Regions from separate parts of the Paenibacillus sp. FSL k6-2145 genome, predicted to be linked through region 2. Evidence: riboswitches for the same ligand, from Rfam matches in the RefSeq annotation. Region 2 holds a riboswitch; the other holds the start of a gene.

Region 1 (3,325 bases), 2.5 Mb from region 2:
ACCGTTCCCTGCTCGGTGTTGTTTTGTTCTCCCTCAGCGTAAGTGTGGATTCGTTCTCCGTTGGCGTTTCCTTAGGGATGTTTAGCAGTGATCTGATCTTAACCGTACTTGCTTTCGGCGTTTGTGGCGGGGTGATGTCGGTGATGGGTCTGCTATTAGGCCGTCGGGTGAGCCAGAATCTAGGGGATTACGGCGAAGCTATTGGTGGCGCAATCTTGCTTGCGTTTGGACTTTTGTTTATATTTTAGAATAAAACTTGAGATATCATATCATTTGCATCATATGTAAAATGGGGAGGCTAACACAATGAAACATATTTTATTCGTATGTACAGGAAATACGTGCCGCAGCCCCATGGCAGAGGGGCTTTTGCGAAAACTGGCATCAGAGCGTGGCATTCAGGTAGAGGTTCGCTCTGCAGGTGTGGCAGCAACGTCGGGTATGCCGATCTCCCGTCATGCGGAAGCAGTGTTGAGAGATCATAACGTTGAAGGTCCACCTCATTCCACACAACTTAGCTCTAACCTGGTAGGTTGGGCCGATCTGGTTCTAACATTAACACGGAGTCATAAGCAACATGTCATGCAGGTATTTCCCGATTCAGTCCACAAAACCTATACATTGAAAGAATATGTGGAGGATGATGAACAGGTATTAAGTGATGTTCAGGAGTTGGACAGCCTGTTTGCAACGCTGGAGATGAAACGTGCCCTTGGGCAAGAGATCCTGGCATCGGAGCGTGAACGAGCCATTGAGATTAGACAACGAATCCCAAGTTTCGACATCTCCGATCCATTTGGGGGAAGTCGTGATGATTACAATATAGCTGCAGCTGAGATTCGGACTGCATTGGACCGGCTTTTGGATAAGCTGGGATAATTCTGATCCTGCGGGGCAGGTTATAAAAATAGGACATGTGATGTAAATTAACCGTTGATTTTAGACGCGGGTTGTTTTATGATGAAGGGGAAAACAGGGATCCGGTGTAACTGGCGACGAAGTGGGCATAACCACGATGGAGCACCGGAACAAACGGCCGGTCGCCTGGGCAAAAGAGCAATTCTGCGTTACCCGCAGACTGCTCTTTTTTTCGTCTTTCATCTGATTATTCGCTATAATAGTACCTGAGATGCCGTGCAAGAATACGAAGGACAACCAAGAGACAGCGGGCATGATTTTATCGGGAGGCGATGATAGGATGACTATAGAGTTAGATTCGGAACAACCCGGATTGCAGGAACAGACCGCGTCTATTCTGCATGAACTGGCGCTTGCTGGACAGCTTGGGCCTGGACAGATCGTTGTGATCGGTACAAGCACAAGTGAAGTCGCAGGCGCTCGGATTGGTACGAGTGGTGCCATTGAAGTGGCACAGCAGCTTCTTGCGGGTATACGCGAGGTGCAGGAGGAATTCGGTTTTGATACGGTATTCCAATGTTGTGAGCATCTGAACCGTGCGCTGGTAATGGAGCGTTCTGTGCTTACTCGTCTTGGATTGACCGAGGTTGGTGCAGTACCCGTGCCCAAGGCCGGAGGTTCAATGGCATCCGCAGCATATCGTTCGCTGACCGATCCATGCCTGGCTGAACATGTGCAGGCCCATGCGGGACTGGACATTGGGGAGACGATGATTGGGATGCATCTCCGGCATGTAGCCGTACCCTATCGTACAGCGCTCCGCTATGTTGGAGATGCACGTGTGACCACAGCGTTGACTCGTCCGAAGTTGATTGGCGGCGAACGCGCGGTGTATCGTATGGAAGAACAACCAGATTCAACATTTTGTGACTAACATATAAAGCGAGACTAATTGGGTTACACTCCTGACTTTGATTGCATCACCATCTTCCGATCGCTGTTATCCCCAGATTTTTTATTCCCTATTTAAAGGGGAAATCCGGTGATAGCCTATGCTTCCGGAGTAGCTTTCTAAAGAAAGCTTTTTGGCGACCACTTCGTTTCTTCAGATTGGTGTTGCACTCGCCGTTTTTGTGTAAACATTAGTTTCACTTTATAAATTCACTTATAAACTGGGAGGAATTTAATCATGGAACAATTGCGCAAGAATGACCCGGCAGTACTGGAAGCGATGAATCTTGAACTGAAACGTCAACAGAACAACATCGAACTGATTGCATCCGAGAACATCGTAAGTGAAGCAGTAATCGAAGCAATGGGATCTGTTCTGACCAACAAGTACGCTGAAGGATATCCAGGCAAACGTTACTATGGCGGTTGTGAGCATGTGGACATCGTTGAAGACATCGCGCGTGATCGTGCAAAAGAATTGTTCGGAGCAGAACACGTGAATGTCCAACCTCACTCCGGTGCACAAGCGAACATGGCAGTATATCTTGCAGCGTTGAAACCTGGTGATACTGTACTCGGTATGAACCTTGCCCATGGTGGACACCTAACACACGGTAGCCCGGTTAACGCATCCGGTTTGCTGTACAACTTCGTAGCATACGGCGTACAGGAAGATACATTCCTGATTGATTATGATGAAGTACGCAAAGCGGCTTTCAAACACCGTCCTCGTCTGATCGTTGCTGGTGCAAGTGCATATCCGCGTACCATTGATTTTGAAAAGCTGGCTTCCATCGCCAATGATGTAGGCGCTTTGTTCATGGTGGACATGGCTCACATCGCAGGACTGGTTGCTGCTGGTTTGCATCCAAACCCGGTTCCACATGCGCATTTCGTAACAACAACAACACACAAAACGCTGCGTGGACCTCGTGGTGGTATGATTCTGTGCCGCAAAGCGTGGGCAGCAGCGATTGATAAAGCCGTATTCCCTGGTTCCCAAGGTGGACCTCTAATGCACGTGATCGCTTCCAAAGCGGTAGCATTTGGAGAAGCTTTGCAGCCTTCGTTCAAAACATATGCACAGAACGTTGTGAAAAACGCACAGGTTCTGGCTGAAACACTGATCGCTGAAGGATTGAACATCGTATCCGGTGGTACAGATAACCACTTGATGCTGATTGACACACGCAGTGTAAACATCACAGGTAAGGAAGCTGAGCATGTGCTCGATTCCATCGGTATTACCGTGAACAAAAATGCAATTCCATTCGACCCTACAAGCCCGTTTGTAACGAGTGGTATTCGAATTGGTACACCTGCTGCAACTTCCCGTGGCATGAACGAAGAAGCTATGGTAGCGATCGGTAAGATCATTGCCAAAACACTGAAAAATCCAAAAGATACAGCGAAGTTGGATGAAGCTCGTGCAGAAGTGACTGCACTGACAGACCAATTCCCGCTCTATACAGATCTTAAATACTAAAAAACTTTGCTCATGCTGCTTTCTTTTGAG
Region 2 (3,325 bases):
CTCACCTTCGTTCACATGTGCTACCAGATTCTCATCCGGTTTGTTTGGGAAAAAGGGGATTGGTCTGTTCCGATCCTCATAGAAAGGTTCCCAAAATTGCTTGGCAGATCTGAAGTCCGCATCGAGCATATCATATAGATCCTGTACACTTTTAATCGTCTTTTCCACAACCACATTCCTCCTTCAATGCTCCATCCAAACCTTCATTTCCGACTATCCATTCCTCGTCATTTTCAATGAATTATCCACACTCTATTATAACATTTTTACCCAGTAGTTCTCTATTTTTCTTGTGCTTTTCTACTTAAAAACAGAAGCTTTTTCCCAACAAAAAAACGACCGACATGAATGTCGATCGCTTACAATCGTAGAGGTTTTGAGTTGTAACTTACTTCGCCCGTTCCAAGACTGCAAAGTAATTTCCTTCATTATCAGCAAAGTTGAAAACACGCCCCGTTGGCATCTCAACAATCTCTCCAACCGTTACATGTTTACCAGCCAAGTCGGCATATAATTTATCCAGATTTTCAGTGAAGAACATTAACGAAGGTGTTCCCAGGTTTACACCCGCCGACATCCGTTCGACGAACTCTTTGTCATGGAGAATAATACTCGTCTGCGAATCTGGAGTAGGCGCGATCTCAATCCATCTCATGCCCTCGTCAAGGTTTACTTCATCCACAATGTGGAATCCTGCGACTTCGGTCCAAAAAGCCAGTGATTCATCTTGATTATTGACATACAACATAATTTGGCCGACTTTGCTAAACATGGATCAATCACTCCTCTGATCATCTAATCTCTCAACATCCTGCTTATCATTCCTCAAATTCCAATAGAGTATAACATGCAGGACAGCTTTTTTATCATCTTTCTTTGCAAGTACATGCAACTTAAACTGAAGTACAATTTTTATGCTTCCACTACAATTAGTTTTTTGAAGTTACTTATAGTGTTTTAACAAGTGAAAGTCTATGAAACCCCGAGGTATAATAATTCATATCGATACTTTCCTTTTGAAAATTCATTCGTTCATAAAATACAAGCGCTGCTTCATTTTCTTCATGATCAAGTGTGTAAAGCATGACATCACTACAGCCAAATTCAGCTATTTTAATGCATATTTTAGTAATAAGTGCACGTGCTACTCCCTGTCGAAGGTGTGATTTGCTTGTAACAACGCCAACGATTTCATACCGGTTAACAGTAGGCTGAAAGATATAACCAGCATGACCTATGACAACATCTGCTTCGTCAACCATGACATAATAAGCACTGATACGTTCATCCGTCATTTTTAAAAATGAATCCCAGCGCGTAGGATACTGATCGCGTATAAACGAAGGAAATTGAAAATCATGATCCGTCATCATTTTCAGCACTGCTGGCTGATCAATCGCTTGAAAAAGGCGAATAGTCATCTTTTTATCCCCTACCTCTTAGTGTGCATGTAGACATCTTTTAAGTTACCGGCTTCATAATATGGATACTCCAGTTTTTGCTGAACTTGAAGGACGATCTCCGTAGACGTTAACATTTCGACCAAGTATAGTCCCAGGTCAATAGAAGCCGTAACCCCCGCACCCGTTACCGTATTACCATCACGCACTACACGCGCTGAAATTACTTCTGCACAATAAGGATTCAATAAATCATAAGCAGATGAGTTGGTAGTAGCCCTTTTTCCTTTTAGGAAACCTGCTGCCGCCACCTGTCCTTTCGTTCCCTGAATAATAAATAAAGTGTTTGATCAAAAGATCAAACACTTTGCCCAGGCGTACGGCATATAATATATGTGCTTCCTCGTGGTTCACTCCACGTTTACGCCAGTCACACACAACAGATATTTAACAACTAGTATACATGACATCTTTCATCACTGTATATATATGATGAAAATTATTGCGCGTCTTTTAACTTCTTCGTAAGATAAAGTACAACATCGTCGTCCATAATCGTTTCTTCACCCGGCTGAATGTAATGATCATGTTTGTGTACACCGTGACCGTCTGGTATGTACCCGCGATGGGCATATAGAACTTGCGCTTTGCCATAATCGGAAAACACACCTACACCAATGCCTGCTACATCCGTTCGTTCCAGAATAACTTCCTCTGCTCGGTCCATCAACCGTGAACCAATACCTTGGCGCTGGAACTTCATCAGCACATTAAAATCGTTAATTTCGGGAATGCCTTGTTCCCTGAAAGACGGGTAGCTGGAATACCACAATACATTCACGTATCCGGCAAATTCTCCATTTAACTCGGCTACCAAGGTTACGCGCTCCCCATTATGTTGTTCAGCCAAGTAACGAAGATACTGCTCAGCGAATCTCCCCCAACCCTGCTCCTGAAACGCCTTTGATATGATTACAGGATCGCTCTCATTTAATAGTCTGATATGTACACTCAATGATGAATCCTCCCTAAAAAGATATTTCTCCTTGCTATATTCCCAGTCTCTCCCGAAGCGATGTGATGTGAGCAACATGGTGTTTGCCATGCCAAGCATACATGCCCAGATTATAATCCAGTCTTGTCGTTTCTTCCGATGAGGGATGATAAAATTGTTTGGCATAATCTGCATCTGTCAGCGCGTTTAACAGAAACACCCAACGACGATGGAGCGCATCCAGAATCTGAAGCGAGAATTCGACATCCAGGTCCCTTGAATCACTCAATTCAGCCCAGCGCTCTTCATAATAAGGCCGAATCGTTGGTGTATCCTCTGTCAGTGCCAACTTGAAACGAATCATACTGTTCATATGGCTGTCTGCCATATGGTGAATGACCTGTTTGAGCATCCATCCACCTTCTCGATACGGCAGACTTAATTGATCTTCACTCAATCCCTTTACCGCTTCTCGTGCGCGTTCAGGCAACTCAGCAATGTCCTGAATCCACTTCTCCCGCTGTGCCAAAGTAACTTCACCCGTGTGTACAAATGGTCCTATCGGAAATCTTTCATCCATCCATTATTCCTCCTTGTTTCTATGATTCAAATAACTTTTAACATTATCTAAGGAGCATATTCCATAAGCCAACAGTCTCTCATCTGTCCTTCATGCTGCTCATGTTTCTCCAACAGTTTAATCTTTTGGAAACCACATTTCTCGTAACAGGATATCGCTCGCAAGTTCCAGGATTGAGGGTCCATAACCACTTTACGGGCTTGTCTTTCATTAATCAGATAAGCCAGCATGGATTGCATCAACTGTGTACCAATGCCTTTATTCCAGTAGTCTACCTCACCAATAAACTGATCCGTTCCATAGATGATTTCATCCGTATCTCCATAACCATACTCCGTTCGTTCTTCTTCC

What was found. A riboswitch is a leader RNA that binds a small molecule or an ion and turns the genes downstream of it on or off. The one in region 2 is predicted to bind ZMP and ZTP.
Region 1: linked by a shared signal. The riboswitch ahead of NZ043_RS06480 (TIGR01440 family protein) and the one ahead of NZ043_RS17580 (DJ-1/PfpI family protein) in region 2 are both predicted to bind ZMP and ZTP.

The regions. Positions count from the first base shown of each region.
Region 1 is NZ_CP150267.1:1,458,876-1,462,200, reverse strand. Features, by position in the region: gene NZ043_RS06490 (manganese efflux pump MntP family protein) at 1-248, shown strand, start outside; gene NZ043_RS06485 (low molecular weight protein arginine phosphatase) at 307-879, shown strand; ZMP/ZTP riboswitch at 976-1,057, shown strand; gene NZ043_RS06480 (TIGR01440 family protein) at 1,199-1,792, shown strand; gene glyA (serine hydroxymethyltransferase) at 2,048-3,295, shown strand.
Region 2 is NZ_CP150267.1:3,936,874-3,940,198, reverse strand. Features, by position in the region: gene NZ043_RS17595 (class I SAM-dependent methyltransferase) at 1-129, opposite strand, end outside; gene NZ043_RS17590 (VOC family protein) at 389-772, opposite strand; gene NZ043_RS17585 (GNAT family N-acetyltransferase) at 948-1,421, opposite strand; gene NZ043_RS17580 (DJ-1/PfpI family protein) at 1,433-1,711, opposite strand; ZMP/ZTP riboswitch at 1,763-1,844, opposite strand; gene NZ043_RS17575 (GNAT family N-acetyltransferase) at 1,900-2,415, opposite strand; gene NZ043_RS17570 (YfiT family bacillithiol transferase) at 2,450-2,974, opposite strand; gene NZ043_RS17565 (GNAT family N-acetyltransferase) at 3,022-3,325, opposite strand, start outside.